DNA from 3 places in the Carnobacterium sp. ISL-102 genome. Region 1 is predicted to be linked to each of the others. Evidence: predicted binding sites of a transcription regulator. Region 1 holds the regulator's gene; each other region holds the start of a gene.

Region 1 (6,152 bases):
TTTTCCTACATTTTCAGTGAAGGATTTAGATGTTGGTCCATCTAAAGAGATGTCATTTGAATCATACAGAACAACCAATTTTCCAAGTCCCAAATGAGCAGCTAAACTAGCAGCTTCAGCTGAAACACCTTCCATTAAATCGCCATCTCCACACAAAGCATATGTATGGTGATCAACAATTGAGTGTCCCTTTTTATTATAAGTAGCAGCTAAATGAGCTTCTGCCATAGCCATACCTACAGCATTTGCGATTCCTTGTCCTAAGGGGCCAGTTGTCGCTTCTACTCCATCAGTATGATTAACTTCTGGATGTCCAGGTGTTTTACTGTTCCATTGACGAAATTGTTTTAAATCATCTATTTTAACGTCATATCCAGCTAAGTGTAACAAGCTGTATAATAACATTGAACCATGTCCAGCTGATAATACAAAACGGTCACGATCGAACCATTTTGAGCTTTTTGGATTCACTTTTAATTGTTTTGTCCACAATGTGTAAGCCATTGGAGCAGCTCCCATAGGTAAACCTGGGTGTCCGGAGTTGGCTTTTTGTATGCCATCCATACTTAGTGTTCTTATTGTATTTACTGCTAATTGGTCTACGTTATCAAACAAAAAAATCATCCTTTCAATTTGAACTATCTTATAGTACCCTATTAGTTTACTATTATTTCACTCCAAGTGCAACGCTTTCACGGAGCGAATGGTACTAATTGGGATAATTTGTTGCTCACCACACTGACGAACAACTTTTTTATCTCCCATGTAGGCCTTTATTTTTTTGTATTTCTTTCAATTTTTCCGGAGTTACATCAGTACCTTCTTCATCGACTATTTTTACACCCTCAATTGTTTTTTTCATTCCACCCCTAAAGGCTTCAATGTAAGCATCTCTCAATTTCTTTTGTTCAACTTGTTCTTGTATAGTTAAGCCTTTTGTTTTCGATTTATTAGCTAAAGCATTTATTCTTTCAATTTGTTCTTTTGGCAACATTTAATCACTCCAACATTATTTTTATTTTCTTGTTCAACTATAACAAACTTCTTAAAAAAAAACATTCTTTTATCATCTTCATCTACGAACGTTTGTTTGATTTGTTGTGCCATATATGGTAATCTTAAAATGATAAAAAAAGAAACGAGGTGTTTGTATCTATCATGGGTAAAAATCCGGAATCAAGACAAGTTGAAGTCTTGCAATATATATATAATCAAGTTAAATTAAAAGGTTATCCTCCAACTGTTAGAGAAATCGGAACGGCTGTCTCATTATCTTCTACCTCAACAGTTCATGGCCATCTTTCCCGCTTAGAAAAAAATGGTTATATCCAACGGGATCCTAGTAAACCGCGAGCAATTGAATTAACAGCATCAGGTTTAACTAAATTGGGCATTGCGTTAGATAAAATTCCTTTATTGGGAACTGTAACAGCTGGCGAACCTATATTAGCGGTAGAGGAAGCAACAGATTATTTCCCTCTTCCTCCAAACTTACAATTTGAAAATGAATCATTGTTTATGTTGACTATTCGAGGAGAAAGCATGATCAACGCAGGTATTTTTGATGGTGATGAGGTGATCATTCGTAAACAAGGCACTGCTAATAATGGCGATATTGTCATAGCTATGACTGTTGACGATGAAGCGACTTGTAAAAGATTTTACAAAGAAGAAGATCATTATCGACTACAACCTGAAAATGACACAATGAGCCCTATCCTACTTAATGAGGTTATTATTTTAGGCAAAGTCATTGGCCTATATCGTAGCCATATCCAATAATAAAAAACGAATGGACAGGAGCAAACTCCTATTCATTCGTTTTTTGTTTATATTCTTGGTAACTTTAAAAGTTTTATTTACTTCAATATATTTTTTACAGGGGCGAATGTTTTCCTATGAATTGGGCATGCGCCATGTTTTTGTAAACCTTCTAAATGAACTTTAGTTCCATAACCAGCATTCTCAGAAAAACCGTATCCAGGATATAACTCATCATAGTCAGCCATCATTCTATCTCTTGTTACTTTAGCAATAATACTGGCTGCAGCAATAGACAAACTTTTGGCGTCTCCTTTAATAAAACTTTCTTGGGGTATACTAACAGGCAAATGCATGGCATCGATCAACAGTTGTTCTGGCTGTTTAGGTAATTGTTGTACAGCCTCGATCATTGCTAATTTAGTTGCCTGGTATATATTTACTTCATCAACCACTTGATGGTCTTTTATCCCAACACCAATAGCTATCGCTGATTCTTGGATTTGGTCGAATAATGATTCTCGTTTTGCACTAGATAATTGCTTAGAATCATTGATCCCTAACACAGCAAAATCAATCGGTAATATAACAGCAGCTGCCACAACAGGTCCAGCTAATGGCCCTCTTCCTACTTCATCGATTCCAGCAATATATTGTGTTCCATTTCCCCAAAAATAGTGCTCGATTTGAAGCATCTCTTGTTGTTTTTCAAGAATCGATTGCTGCTTTTTCAACCTATTTTCCCAAGCCTTATAAGCATTTATAACACCTTTACGTGAATCATTTTTGATCTGGACCAATCGTTCATCAGCTGGGTTTGTAATTGATGTCAAAAGATCTTTTATTGCCGTAATAGTTATTGGTTTTTCCACTCTCGTTCTCCTATTCTTTAGGTAAAGAAACCGGAGCAATATCTAGCGTGAATCGTCCTGCTTTACCACTTCTAATTTCATAGATCAACATTTCTGCTGCACGGCTGTAGTCCTCTCGAAAACCTCTTCGTTCACTGATCAGCATTAGCAGTTCCGGTGTTCCTAATTCTAATTCTTCTTTAGTTAAAAGGAATCGTTTAGCAAATGTTTCTGGATAATAAGTCTTCATTATACCTATTCCATACATCGCAATTTCATCCATCTGCAAAATAGTATCTTTGATTGCACCTGTCAACGCTAATTTTTCTCCGACTGCTGGGTCTTCAAATTTTGGCCAAAGAATACCTGGAGTATCGAGTAATTCCAATTCTTTGCCTAGTTTTAACCATTGTTGTGCTTTTGTTACTCCGGGTTTATTACCTGTTATCGCAACATTTTTCTTTATAAAGCGATTAATTAAGGTTGATTTCCCAACGTTAGGGATCCCAATACTCATTGCTCGAATTGCACGAGGCTTAATTCCTTTAGCAGCTCTTCGATCAAATTTTGGTTGCAAAATTTCTTTTGCTTTTTCCATAAGTTGTTTCATGCCCTTACCTTCTTGCGCAACAATAGGGACTGCTGCTATTCCTTGTTCATTAAAATAAGCTACCCATTTTTTTGTTTGAATAGGATCAGCTAAATCACTTTTATTTAAAATAATGACCCTAGGTTTTTCTCCGATTATTTCATCTAATATTGGATTGCGGCTTGATAGCGGAATTCTTGCATCAACGAGTTCAAACACAATATCTACTAGTTTTATTTTTTCTGTTACTTGGCGTCTCGCTTTTGCCATATGTCCTGGAAACCATTGAATATTCATATTTTTTCACCTTTCTATTTACACAAAAAAAGAACAGCTTGCTTATAGTCTTTTTCTTATTTCCTTTTAATCGTTTTCTATTGTACCAAATTCTTCAAGCGGCCAAATACGAAGAATGGCTGTTCCACTGACGGTAGTAGCATCTACAAATCCAAAAACGCGACTATCCTTTGAATTTTGACGGTTATCGCCCATCACGAAATAACTGCCTTCAGGAACCATTTCTTCACCTGTTTTAGAGGCTAGTGAAAAGTCTTCTGTAAAGTTGCCTCCAGTAGACATTTCTTTTACGGAACTTTTTAAATACTCTTCCTCTACTTTTTCTCCATTGATATACAAAGCATCATCTTGATAACGAATAGTGTCGCCTGGAAGTCCTATGATTCGTTTAATATATTGTTTTTCAGGATCATCAGGAGCAGGAAAAACAACAACATCAAAACGATCTATAGAGTCTATTTTATTTAAAATCAACCGATCTCGATCTTCTAAAGTAGGAACCATAGACTCACCATCCACACTTACTGGAGCAAATAAAAAATATCGAATGAGTAGAAAAATAATCAATGCTACTACAAAATATAGTAATGTACTTAAAAATTCACTCCCACGACTTTTATTTTCTTTGCGTTTTTGACTTGGAGAAGTATGACGTGACTTTCTTGGTTCAAAAGATGTTTCTGGCTGATTTTGACCATCAGAAAAATTAATTTTACTCAATTGTTTCTCCCCACTTTCTTTATTTATTGGACAGTCTTCATGCGATCAAAGGGATAATAAATAAAAGACGTTTCTCCAATAATCGAATCTACTGGAATACTCCCAAAGTACCGGCTATCATTACTTGATCTACGATTGTCGCCTAACACAAAATATTCACCTTCTGATATCGCCTGAGTACCGGTCAATTCTTCTAAAGTAAAATCCGATGTCCAAATACCTCCAGCATTGTTAACTAAATTATTATCTAAAAATTCTTCCTCAATTTCTTCATCATTTATATAAAGTTGATCATTTTCATATCGGATTTTTTCACCCGGCAAACCAACGACCCTTTTTACAAGCGTTCGGTTTGATGAATCATAAAATACAACTAAATCAAATCTTTCTACATCAAATATTGTATTGACAATAATTTGATCATTCTGTTGAAATGTCGGTATCATAGACGAACCTTCAATAGTCATGGGAATAAAGATGAAATTTCGCAATAAAACAGTAATCAATCCGGCTAATATTAGAGCTTTAAACCATTCCCAAGAAAACTCCTCCCAAGACTTTTTTTCCATGTTATTCGCTCCAAACTATCTATTTATTCTATCATACAAGAAATTTTTAAAAATAACTATTTATTTAAGGCCACATTTACTAAGAAAGAGAGATAGAAAATTCCTACCTCTCTTCCTTAGTAAGTTCTAGGAGTTCTAGTTTATTGATCCCTATTATCTTATTTACTAGATTTAGTTGATTGCAACTCTTTTATCGCTGCTTCATATTGGGTATCATTTTCATCGATCAGCTTTCTTAATGATTCGATCAGTTGAGTAGCCGTCTCACCTGTTACTTTACCATCAATAGTTAGATTTTTGTCAGTTTGAAATTGTCGGACAGCATCCTGTGTCGATTCATCGAAGTATCCATCAATGGCGCCTGTAGAATAGTCTAATGCATCTAGTACTTTCTCTAAATTTTCAACCTCTTCAGAAACATCGCCCAATTGATAGGATTTTGAACCATCGATTATCAATAAATTTGAATATTCCGGTAAGGCTACTTCGATAGTGGGCGTAATTCCTTTTTCATTGATCCATTTACCACTTGGTGTTAACCATTTGGCAATCGTTATCTTCAGTTCACTGCTGTCATCGAATGCAGCTACATTTTGGACCGTTCCTTTACCAAACGTTTGTGTTCCGATTAATTTAATATTTCCAGATTCGTTGACCGCACCTGCTAAAATTTCAGAGGCACTGGCGCTTCCTTCATTTACTAATAGAACGGATGGCTCAGCAACTTTAAAATCACCCATTGTAGCATCATCAGCGACAATTGAAACCGGTTCTTGATCTTTTTCTTGAGTTTGTAAAATAATATCTCCATCTTCTAGAAATAGATTAGAAATATTCAATCCTGCATTCAATAAACCACCTGGATTTTGTCGGACGTCGAAAACAAAGGATTCTGCACCTTGCTCTCTTAAGTCTTTTATAGCTGCCACCAGATCATCGTACGTTGGTGAAGAAAAACTAGTGATCGCAATATACCCAATCGTCGGATTTTCTTCGTCTAACTGGTAAATAATTGTTTCAACTGGGATCGTATCGCGGACTACTTTCACTTCAAAAGTAGACTCGCCACGCCTAATAGTCAATGTAACTTCGGAACCTTTCTCCCCTCGGATATGCGAGACAGCCTCATTTAAAGTCATACCCGTTAATTCTTGATCATCAGCTTTTAAAATAATATCGTTAGGTTGTAATCCTGCCTTTTCGGCTGGTGATCCTGCAATAGGAGAAACAATCATAACATTATCTCCTTGCTTCATCACTTCTGCACCGATTCCTTCAAACGATGCTGAGATGCTTTCATCTAAGGAAGAGGATTCTTCTACATCAAGATATTGTGTGTATGGATCTCCGACAGCTTCGGTCATA
Region 2 (6,152 bases), 130 kb from region 1:
CTCGATACCTGATGCTCCGTCTTCTTTTCCTTTTATTACAGAGGTGATTGAAATCAAATCGCGAATATCTTTGATGATTGTTTTAGGAGTAATACCATATTTTTCGTTATACTCTTTTTGCGTTTCACGACGTCTTTCCGTTTCTGACATGGCTGCACGCATGGAGTCGGTAATTCGATCTGCATACATAATAACTCTCCCGTTTTCATTACGTGCAGCCCGTCCGATAGTCTGAACAAGTGCGCGTTCGCTTCTCAAGAATCCTTCTTTATCCGCGTCTAGAATAATAACCAATGATACTTCTGGTACGTCGATACCTTCACGCAGTAAGTTGATACCGATCAACACATCATATACGCCTAAACGTAGATTTCGAATGATTTCTGTTCGTTCAAGCGTTTTTATTTCACTGTGGAGATAAGCAACTTTGATTCCTACTTCTTTTAAGTAGTCCGTCAGATCTTCTGACATTTTTTTAGTTAAGGTCGTTATAAAGACACGCTCATTCTTTTCAGAACGCTCATTTATCTCATCAATTAAATCATCAATTTGCCCTTTGATTGGACGTACTTCTATGATTGGATCGAGCAATCCTGTTGGACGAATGATTTGTTCGATCACTTCTGGAGCTCTTTCCAATTCATATGGTCCCGGCGTTGCTGAAATGTACATAATTTGATTGACGTGTTTCTCAAACTCTTCCAAGCGAAGCGGTCTATTATCTAAGGCACTTGGTAGTCTGAACCCATATTCAATTAATTGCTCTTTTCTAGCTCTATCGCCATTGTACATTCCTCTAATTTGAGACATGGTGATATGAGACTCATCTATCACGATTAGAAAATCATCTGGAAAGAAATCAATTAGTGTATAAGGTGCTTCTCCAGGTTTACGACCATCCATGTGCCTAGAATAATTTTCAATACCTGAACAATAACCCATTTCTAATAGCATTTCCAAATCATAATTTGTCCGTTGCTCTAACCGTTGTGCTTCAATTAATTTATCTTCAGCACGAAGAACCTTTAATCGTTGTTCTAGTTCTTCTTGAATATTTTTAATAGCTGACCTTGTTTGTTCATCATTGGCTACAAAGTGAGTCGCTGGAAAGATAGGGACATGTTGAACATCAGCTTTAACTTCGCCTGTTAACACATCTACTTCTCTGATACGATCGATTTCATCACCAAAGAACTCTACACGTATCGCTTCGCTGTCACGCGATGCTAAGAATATTTCTACTACGTCTCCTCTAACACGGAATCGTCCACGCTGAAAATCGATATCATTGCGCTCAAATTGCATATCAACTAAGCGACGCAACATTTCATCTCGGTTCATTTCAGTACCTACACGTAAAGAAAGCACATGGTCTCGGTAATCTTTTGGATTGACCAAACCATAAATACACGAAACTGAAGCAACTACAATAACATCTCTTCTTTCTAATAAAGAACTTGTAGCAGAATGACGTAATTTATCTATCTCATCATTGACACTTGATTCTTTCTCAATAAAGGTATCACTTGAAGGAACATAGGCCTCTGGTTGATAGTAATCATAGTAACTAACAAAATATTCTACAGCATTATCGGGGAAAAACTCTTTGAATTCTCCATATAATTGACCTGCTAAAGTTTTGTTATGTGCAATAACTAAAGTTGGTCTATTTACTTCTTTGATTACATTTGAGACCGTAAATGTTTTCCCAGTTCCTGTGGCACCTAATAAAGTTTGTTCTTTCTCACCTTTTTCGAGACCGGCAATTAACTTTTTGATTGCTTCTGGCTGATCACCACTAGGCTGGTATTTAGAAACCAGTTCAAATTGGTCTTTTGGCATTTTACGTACCTCCTTGCTCTTCTATTAAATCTAAAACGCATCCTAACTAATGTAAAACACATCATTTTTAATTCTACCCTATTATCTTATCATTGAACATGTGTTCTTACAACTAATTAGCTAAAGGTTACATAAGTAATTGAAAAATTTATGTTAATTACTATCGGAAACTCGAGCAGCTTCTTCATTCAGTTAACGGATCGTGGTAGTACCCTAAATACTACAGCCTTTCTTTTGATGCTCGAAATACCCAAAATAAAAAAAGCAGTAAGGCCTGACTAATCAGGACCTTACTACTTTTTTTATGACTCTTTATAACAATGACCTCTTATTTAGCTAATTTAGCAGATAAACGAGATTTGTCACGGTTAGCTTTATTTTTATGAATCAATCCTTTAGATGCAGCCATGTCAATTGATTTGATTGCTTCTTTAAGTAATTGTTCAGAGTTTTCGTTACCTGCTTCAATAGCTTGAACGTATTTTTTTATAGCAGTACGCATTGAACTTTTTTGAACGTTGTTTTGTGCAGCTGATTTCTCAGAAGTACGAACACGTTTGATTGCAGCTTCGATGTTTGGCATTTGATTCACCCCACTTTCAATTATTTACAACTTAAAATAGTTTATTCCAGTTGTTTCAACAAACTCAATTATACATAAAGATATCTCTCAATGCAATAAAAATGTGTAAAGTTTTTTTACTTGATAGCTATAGCATCTTAAATTCCTATATCTATGTTCTTTTACTGACCTTTTTTTGAGCATACTGCAGAACAAATAGTTCAAACTGCATTTCTTTATCGCCTTTTCCTGTTTTCAAACGATACTCAGCATCAATTAATCCGTTATAAGCTTCAACTAGTGCGTATTCCTCGATTTTCCTCATCTGCTGAACAGCTAGTTTCACACGGTAAGGATGCGTTTTTAACTGTTTAGCAATATCTCCTTGCTGGTAGCCTTTTTTTTCTAAAATTTTAACTTGGATCAACAATCGAAATTGAGAAGTCATGATTGCATTTATTTTTATTGGGTCTTCTTTTTGCAACAACAGGTCTTGATATAAGTTAAGCGCTTGTCCTACATTTTTTTTCAAGACATATTCATTTAACGCAAAAATATTTTGTTCTAGCGATTTAGCTACTAATTCTTGAACAGCTTCTTTTGTAATAAATTTAGTGTCCTGTGCATAAAGAAAAAGTTTCGGTAACTCTCCCATCGCTACCGATAATTTAGCATCCGTTAATTGAATAAATAATTCAAACGCTTCTGGAGAATAACGGTACTCTTCATTTGCAATCGTATCCTTGAGATATTTGCGCATCTCTTTTTCTGACAAGGCATTAACTTCGAGTATTGTGGCTGTTTTTTTTAGTAATTTAGTTATTTTTTTACGCTCATCTAATTTTTCATATGGAGCAAAGAATACAAGTGTGGTTGACTCAGAAGGATGAGTTAAGTAATTCTCTAACCATTTCAAATCATGCTCTAACTTTGATTTTGTTTTTTCCCCTGTTAAGAAAAAAGGTCTATCCACGAAGACAACGCGACGTTCGCCAAAAAATGGAATAGATTCTGCATCTTCTAAGGCTGTGCCGATAGATATTTCTTCCATATCGTATGCACCATAGTTCAGTTCTATTTCTTCTGTGTTTAATAAAGAATCAAGTAGCGTTTTCCTAGCTACATTTGCTAAGTACGACTCTGTTCCTAGTACCACATAAATACGGGCAATAGTCCCGTTTTTTATCTTTGCTAATTCTGATACAAAGTTCACTCTGTTCCACCGCTTTCTTGTATTCTCTCTATGGTACAAAGCATTAAATTATTTTGCAAGACTATTAATGAATTATTTTAGAATCGTTTGAAAATCTTTTTCTATCATACCACTTAAACGATTTGAATACGTATACCTAAAACTGCCCTGTAAGTCTGTTCGGTAAACAATCGTATTCAAATCAGCCATTCGTTCTAATACCTCGCCATTAGGGTGATTGTAGCGGTTGTTTAATCCGCATGAAATTAATGCTATTTTGGGTTTCATTTGTTGGATAAATTGCTCGCTAGTCGATGTTTGGCTTCCATGGTGTGCAACCTTTAGAATATCTACCCTTAAGTTGGGATAGAAAGCTGCTAATTCTGCTTCTCCTGCTTCTTCAATGTCTCCAGTAAACAACCAATAGTAGCTTCCTATTTCTCCATACAGCACTAATGAATCATTGTTTCCGCCTTCTCCAGCTTTTACTGGCCATAATACTGCTAAAGATGGACCAAAAAGTTGCTTTTTCGTATTTTCAGCCGTAATTGCCCTTAGTTGTGTTTCATTTCTTTCTAACGTTTGTGCTACATCATGAAATAACTGTTTTTTTGTTGTACCTACAGGGAAAATCAGTTCTTTCACTTCAATATTCTGAGCTAATTCTTTTAATTCACCCATATGATCTTCGTCACTGTGCGTAATAAAAACTTGATCTAATTGTGTTAAACCTAAAGATTTGATAACAGGTATCAAAACACGGCTTGCCACAGTTGACTGATTCTTTCTTATTTGCCATTCTTCTTTTTCAAATGCTATTGTCCCACCTGTGTCAATCAAATAGACACCAGCCCCAAAAGGCTCCTTGATTAAAATAGCATCTCCTTGACCAACATCTAGTAAGAGAACTTCTCCAAAAGGATTATATTTTTGGTAATAAATAAAAACAGTAAAAACAAGGGTCAGCAAAATAATTGACCGTTTTATTTTTTTTTGCTCTTCTAATGCTATAAGAAAAATAATCAGTACAACTATTACCAAAATGAATAGACCAGCGGGAACTTTCCCTGTAACGAAAGTTCCATATGGGAAGAGCTTGATTTTTAAAACCAACCATTCAATTATCCTCAATAGACCTTCTGTTACCCTTATAAGAAAATAAAAGCATTGCGTTCCTGACAGTGGATAGGAACTAATAAAAAGTACAATGATCAAAGGCATAATGATCCAAGTAAATAAAGGAACAAAAATCAAATTTGTAAGCATTCCTAGCCATGAAAATTCAAAGAAATGAAAACTGAGAATTGGAATCGAAATAAGAGTCAAAATAAAAGAAATACGCAAACTGTTTACACTATTGAATTTTGATTGATTAAATAAAGAGTTTGAAAATAGAATCAATGTTAAACTCAGTAAATAGCTCAATTGAAAGCCGATAGAAAAAATTTGATAAGGATCTATCCAAAGACCGATAATTAACGTCCATGACCATGCATCAAGACCAGAAATAGGTTTTCCAAGGCGTGAACTAGTTTGACTGATCAAACTCATCACAATAGCTCTAAATATACTTGTTCCCCAGTAAGTTAAACTTCCATATATGGGTAGAAAAAACAATAAAAATAAATACGTTTTCTCTCGAGTAACACCAATCCGCCAGAGAATATACGTTAATCCTGCTATGAAAAATTGGATGTGCAGACCAGAAATACTCAACAAATGAATAATGCCAATTTGTTTATACCCATTCATCACTTGATCGTCAATAGAACTAGTATCAGCAAATAGAAGTGTTTTGATATAACTTGAGACCATAACTGTTGTTTCTTTTTCAATATGAGCTAAAATAGTTTGTCTCATGTTTTTTAAATTCAGTTTATCAAAAAAAAAGTTTTTCTGGATTTCAGAACGAGTGTCGATTGTTTCAGCCTGTAATGTCCAATGAATTTTATTTTGGTACAAATAACTTTGGTAATCAAATTGATTTAAGTTTCTATTTTTTTCAGGCTTACTTAATGAACCCGTCACTATAAAATCCTCTACTTTTCGTTGCTTCTCCCAACTGTTTTTTTCTGCTTCAGTAGATAGGCGATAAAAAACAACGATTTTTTCAGAAAGATTAACTTTTTCTCCAGATTCTTTAACTCTACCGTAAAATTGAAGTTGATCTCCATCGATCTTCAACTTATTTGGATCAAGTTCAATCAAAAATGATTGTTCCTCTGCTAGAAGGTTCGTTTGGTTGTTATCTTTTTCTAATCCTACCAAAAAAATTGTTACAATCATTAGTAAACAAGAATAAATAATTATATTTTTTTTACGTGTACATACCAATCGAATCAGCCAAAAAAAAAGCAATAAAAACCCTAACCAATGAGTCTTTAACATAATAATAGTACACAATAAACAAGAAATGGCTGGAAAAAGGACATATCCTTTCAACTATTGAATAGGTGTGTGTCCATCACTACGGCTTAAACTAGCTTGGATATTGGTATTGAAATCTAGTTGTTGGAAAAAATCTTTTGGAAGTGCGACTTTTTGACATTGAACATG
Region 3 (6,152 bases), on a different contig from region 1:
CGTATATTTGGTTACTACATCGAAATCACTAAAGCTAACCTTGTCAATTTGCCGGAAGGGCGTTACGAGCGAAAACAAACGCTAGCGAATGCCGAACGATTTATTACGCCAGCTTTAAAGGAAAAAGAGATTTTAATACTGGAAGCGGAAGAGAAGTCGATGCTTCTAGAGTACACTTTATTTACGGAAGTTAGAGAAACAATCAAACAGTATATTGAACGATTACAAAAATTAGCAAAAACAGTAGCAGCTATTGATGTATTGCAAAGTTTTGCAACAGTAAGTGAAAAATACCACTATACTCGTCCTGTTATGGCAGCCAATAGTCAAGAAATTGACTTAATAGAAGGACGGCATCCAGTTGTTGAAAAAGTACTAGGTCAGCAGACGTATGTACCAAACAGTGTTGAAATGAATCGAGAAAATGAGATTTTACTTATCACAGGACCCAATATGTCCGGTAAAAGTACGTATATGAGGCAACTAGCTTTAACGGTTATTATGGCTCAGATGGGCTGTTTTGTCCCTGCTGATAAAGCATTAATACCGATATTCGATCAAATATTTACTCGTATTGGTGCAGCAGATGATTTGATTGCCGGACAAAGTACGTTTATGGTCGAAATGATGGAGGCGAATGAGGCTCTAAGATACGCTTCTAAAAATAGTTTGATTTTATTTGATGAAATAGGTCGTGGTACAGCAACCTATGATGGAATGGCTTTAGCGGAAGCAATCATTGAATACATTCATGAAAAGGTTCATGCGAAAACGTTATTTTCAACCCATTACCATGAATTAACGCTTCTGGATGAACGTTTGCCTCGTTTGAAGAATGTCCATGTTGGTGCAGTAGAAGAAGAGGGAGAGTTAGTTTTTTTACACAAAATGCTTCCTGGTCCTGCTGATAAAAGTTATGGGATACAAGTCGCTAAACTGGCTGGCCTTCCAGACGAATTATTGTCACGCGCAACCGTTATATTAGAACAACTGGAACAAAAAGAAGAAATTGTGTTAAATCATATAGGTCAAATAGATCCAATTAGTGAAGTTCAAATTCCAAGCAAGATTTCACAAAAGGAAAAAAATAAAGCAATGGATGATGGTCAACTTTCTTTATTTGGGCTTCTTGAAGGTTCTGAGTCCGAAGTTGTTAAAGCGGTTCGGAAAATGAATCTATTAACGATGACGCCTTTAGAAGCAATGAATTGCATTAATGAGTGGCAACAAAAATTGAATTGATCTTAGTTAGTGGAAAGGAATGGAATAGATGGCAAAAATCCTAGAACTTTCAGATGTATTAGCCAATCAAATTGCAGCTGGAGAAGTAATTGAACGCCCGGCTTCTGTAGTAAAAGAATTGATTGAAAATGCAATTGATGCAGAAAGCAGCCAGATTGACATTCTTATCGAAGAAGCTGGATTAAAAAAAATACAGATCATTGATAATGGAATGGGTATTGAACCAGAAGAGGTTCAAAATGCATTTAAGCGTCATGCAACCAGTAAAATTTATTCACGAGACGATCTTTTTCGGATCCGTACGCTAGGTTTTCGTGGTGAAGCTTTACCAAGTATTGCTTCTGTTTCAGAAGTTGTTTTAGAGACGTCAACTGGTGGAGAACGTGGGACGTATCTTTCTCTAAAAGGCGGAAAAATAATCGAAGAAAGACCAAATGAAGCAAGAAAAGGCAGTAAGATCACTATTGAAAATCTTTTTTTTAATACACCTGCACGTTTGAAATATGTAAAGAGTCTACAAGCAGAACTATCGAATGTAACAGATATAATAAATCGATTGGCTATCAGTCATCCGAAGATTGCTTTTCGTTTAATTAGCGATGGCAATCAACTTTTAAGAACAGCTGGTAACGGTGATTTAAAACAAACACTTGCAGGAATTTATGGAGTAGCTACAGCCAAAAAAATGAGAGAAATAAAAAAAGAAGATTTGGATTTTAGAGTATCTGGGTTCATTTCATTACCAGAACTTACGAGAGCCAGCCGGAATTATATTTCAATTATTATTAATGGACGCTATATTAAAAATTATTTATTAAATAAAGCTATTATTTCAGGTTACCGATCTAAATTAATGGTTGGACGTTATCCAATCGTTGCTATTAAAATCGATATGGATCCTTTACTAGTAGATGTAAATGTTCATCCGACAAAGCAAGAAGTTCGGATCAGCAAGGAAAAAGAATTGATGCAACTGATAGAATCAGCAATCCATGACTGTTTAAGTAAGGAACAATTGATTCCAGATGGACTAGAAAATTTATCATTTAAAAAGAAAATAAATCTACCCATGGAAGAGAATGAGCAAACAACATTTAGGTTCCAGCAAGAAAGAACTCCTGAAAAAGAAAAAAAAGAATCTGAAAACTTTCAACCATTACCAGAATCCCATTATTCAAAGCAACAGTCTCTTTCTTTTGAAGGTGGAACGGATCATGAAATTGAAAAAGAACCCTTTTTATTGCAAGAAGAGCAAGAAGATACACTTGTAGAGCTGTCGGAGAAAAATAAGATCAGTGAGTTTCATGATGAAACAATTAGTGAATTAATCGATTACCATCAAGAGTCCCCTTTAAAGGCAGCGGATAAACTAATGAAGAAACAAGCAACAGTTGAAGAATCCATTGATCAATTTCCAACATTAGAATACGTTGGTCAAATGCACGGCACTTATTTATTTGCTCAAAATGAAAAAGGCTTGTATATTTTGGATCAGCATGCTGCTCAAGAACGAATAAAATACGAATATTTCCGGGAAAAAATTGGCGAGGTCAGCACCGACTTACAAGATTTATTGGTACCCATTATGTTGGATTATCCGAATAGCGATGCCATTAAAATCAAAGAAAATAGCGATGCATTAGAAATGGTTGGTATTTTCTTAGAACCGTTTGGCCAAAATAGTTTTTTGTTGAGAAGTCATCCGGTATGGTTTAATCAGGGCGAAGAAGAAACGATTGTAAGCGAGATGATCGATTTACTGTTGGATCATGGAAGTGTGAGCGTTGCTAAATTTAGAGAAGCAACGGCAATAATGATGAGTTGCAAAGGGTCGATCAAAGCAAACCATTACCTTAATGATGCGGAAGCTAGGGCACTGCTAAAGGATCTTAAAAAGATGGAAAATCCTTATAACTGCCCACATGGAAGACCGGTAGTGATCCATTTCACCAATAAAGATATGGAGAAAATGTTCAAACGGATACAAGATCCGCATTGAATTACCTAAAATAAATTCAATAAATTGTAGCGATTCCTTAAAAAGTGTAAAATGTAAGTTAGATACAAAAAGGAGGATTTTCATGAATAGCTATGATAAAAACGAATTGAAAGATAAACTTACAGATATTCAATTTGAAGTAACTCAAAATGAAGCTACTGAACGTCCGTTTACAGGAGAGTATGACGATTTTTATGAAGACGGCATTTTTGTAGATGTTGTAAGTGGAAAACCGCTATTTTCTTCAAACGATAAATACGATGCAGGATGCGGTTGGCCATCTTTTACAAAACCGATAGAAGAAAAAGAAGTTATTGAAAAAGTGGATACTAAATTTGGTATGCGTCGTACTGAAGTGCGAAGCTCAGAGTCGAATTCTCATCTAGGACATATTTTTACAGATGGCCCTCAAGATAAAGGCGGTCTACGCTACTGTGTTAACTCGGCAGCATTAAGATTCGTACCTGTTGATAAGTTAGATGAAGAAGGTTATGGTAGTTACCGTAAATTATTTGTTTGATCTATTTTGTTAATTTTTATAAGCACTCTCTAGCTGCATAAGCAGCTAAAGAGTGCTTATGATTTTTTTACATAGGCTTTTTTTGGCGGCAACTCCTTTTTTCTATACAAATGTGGTAAACTAAAAAGCGAACAGGTGTGCCTTTTTCCGCCTAGTAAAATGAGTGAATGAATGGAGAAAATAATATGTATGAATACATTAAGGGGATAGTAACATTTGTTAGTCCTGCGTATATCGTCCTTGAAACGAATGGAATAGGGTATCAATTGTTTATGGCTAATCCATTTCGTTTTTCGAGTAAATTAAACGAAGAAGTAACAGTTTATATCCATCAAGCTGTTCGAGAAGATGCTATTACGTTATATGGTTTCAAGGATTACACTGAAAAACAATTGTATTTAAAGTTGCTTAGTGTTTCAGGAATAGGTCCAAAAAGCGGATTGGCTATTTTGGCAAATGATGATCATCAAGGTTTAGTACAAGCAATTGAAAATGAAGATGCAGCTTACTTAACTAAATTTCCAGGAGTAGGTAAAAAGACTGCTTCACAAATTGTATTAGATTTGAAAGGGAAGTTAGCTGATTTAACCCATACACAATCAGAAAATACGGTCGATTACCAACAAGAATTGGTTTTACCAACGAATTATAGTCATGTTACTGAAGCAATCGAGGCTTTAGAAGCGCTAGGGTACAGTGTAAAAGAAATCAAAAAAATCGAACCACAAATCCGTAAATTAAATAAAGAATCTACAGATGCTTATTTAAGAGAAGCATTACGACTATTGATGAAGAAATAACCGATAAGTAAATGAGAAAAGTGGTGAAAACAATGAATCCAGAAGAACGAATCATTTCCGGCGACAGCAGCACGACAGAAGAGATGTCATTAGAAAAATCGTTGCGTCCGCTTTATTTAAAAGAATATATTGGCCAAGAAAAAGTAAAAAAAGAATTGTCGATTTATATAGAAGCAGCAAATAATCGCGAAGAAGCCTTAGATCACGTTTTGCTTTATGGCCCTCCTGGATTAGGAAAAACAACTATGGCAATGGTTATTTCAAATGAAATGGATGTAGCTATACGAACGACTAGCGGCCCTGCAATCGAGAAAGCAGGAGACTTAGTTGCTCTTTTGAATGAACTAGAAGCGGGAGATGTCCTTTTTATCGATGAGATCCATCGGATGCCAAGACTTATTGAAGAGATGTTGTACTCGGCTATGGAAGATTATTTTGTGGATATCATCGTGGGACAAGGACCAACTGCACATCCTGTCCATTTTCCTTTACCACCATTTACTCTAGTGGGTGCAACTACAAGAGCAGGACTTTTATCAGCACCTTTGCGAGATCGTTTTGGGATCGTATCGCATATGGAATATTACACGGTAGAAGAATTGAGCGATATTGTTTTACGTTCAGCTGATATATTTAATACTGAAATAATCGAATCAGGAGCAATCGAAATAGCTAGACGCTCTAGGGGAACGCCTCGTGTAGCAAATCGTCTATTAAAGCGTGTAAGAGATTATGCACAAGTAAGATCTAATGGTGTGATAAAAAAAGAAATAGCAGATGAGGCATTAGCTATGCTGCGAATCGATCAAGAAGGACTCGATTTCGTTGATCAAAAACTATTGAAAACGATGATTGAAAACTATAATGGCGGACCGGTTGGGCTGTCTACGATTGCAGCTAATATTGGAGAAGAAGTTGAAACGATTGAAGATATGGTTGAGCCTTTTTTACTGCAGGCAGGCTTTCTTCAACGCACACCACGTGGAAGAATCGTAACCCGTTTAGGCTATGCTCACTTGGGTTACCCAATTACTTATACAGATTAGGAGTATGATTATGTTAACGACAAAAGATTTTGATTTTAATTTACCAGAAGAATTAATCGCTCAGACCCCTTTAGCAAATCGATCAAGTTCAAAACTATTAATTTTAGACAAAGAAATGGGTAAAGTAGAAGATAAGTACTTTACGGACATCCTTGATGAATTGAACAAAGGTGACGCATTAGTCATGAATGATACACGCGTGTTGCCTGCACGTTTGCATGGCATAAAACCAGAAACTGGTGCACATATTGAACTATTATTATTAAAAAATACAAAAAATGATCAATGGGAAACACTTGTTAAACCAGCTAAGAAAGCAACTGTAGGGACCGTTATTTCTTTTGGAGATGGAAGACTGAAAGCTACAGTAACAGAAGAGTTAAATCATGGCGGAAGAATCGTTGATTTTTCTTATGAAGGTATCTTTTTAGAAGTTTTAGAGTCATTAGGTGAAATGCCACTTCCACCTTATATCAAAGAAAGATTAGAAGATGGCGAACGATACCAAACGGTTTACGCAAAAGAAAATGGTTCGGCAGCTGCAC

What was found. The regulator LexA, encoded in region 1, represses DNA repair genes until DNA is damaged. The targets are predictions, from matches to a motif close to CNAACANNTGTTNG.
Region 2: the regulator LexA is predicted to act here: its motif matches at 1,936-1,949, upstream of uvrB (excinuclease ABC subunit UvrB).
Region 3: the regulator LexA is predicted to act here: its motif matches at 3,890-3,903, upstream of ruvA (Holliday junction branch migration protein RuvA).

Annotation. Positions count from the first base shown of each region.
Region 1 is NZ_JAGGRF010000003.1:209,628-215,779, forward strand. Features, by position in the region: gene tkt (transketolase) at 1-624, opposite strand, end outside; gene J7E16_RS02590 (DUF896 family protein) at 755-994, opposite strand; gene lexA (transcriptional repressor LexA) at 1,159-1,782, shown strand; gene rnhB (ribonuclease HII) at 1,860-2,633, opposite strand; gene ylqF (ribosome biogenesis GTPase YlqF) at 2,644-3,498, opposite strand; gene lepB (signal peptidase I) at 3,565-4,218, opposite strand; gene lepB (signal peptidase I) at 4,242-4,787, opposite strand; gene J7E16_RS02620 (S41 family peptidase) at 4,946-6,152, opposite strand, start outside.
Region 2 is NZ_JAGGRF010000003.1:339,143-345,294, forward strand. Features, by position in the region: gene uvrB (excinuclease ABC subunit UvrB) at 1-1,842, opposite strand, end outside; gene rpsT (30S ribosomal protein S20) at 2,171-2,425, opposite strand; gene holA (DNA polymerase III subunit delta) at 2,577-3,617, opposite strand; gene J7E16_RS03235 (DNA internalization-related competence protein ComEC/Rec2) at 3,690-5,984, opposite strand; gene J7E16_RS03240 (ComE operon protein 2) at 6,039-6,152, opposite strand, start outside.
Region 3 is NZ_JAGGRF010000002.1:98,161-104,312, reverse strand. Features, by position in the region: gene mutS (DNA mismatch repair protein MutS) at 1-1,242, shown strand, start outside; gene mutL (DNA mismatch repair endonuclease MutL) at 1,271-3,241, shown strand; gene msrB (peptide-methionine (R)-S-oxide reductase MsrB) at 3,324-3,761, shown strand; gene ruvA (Holliday junction branch migration protein RuvA) at 3,947-4,561, shown strand; gene ruvB (Holliday junction branch migration DNA helicase RuvB) at 4,594-5,607, shown strand; gene queA (tRNA preQ1(34) S-adenosylmethionine ribosyltransferase-isomerase QueA) at 5,618-6,152, shown strand, end outside.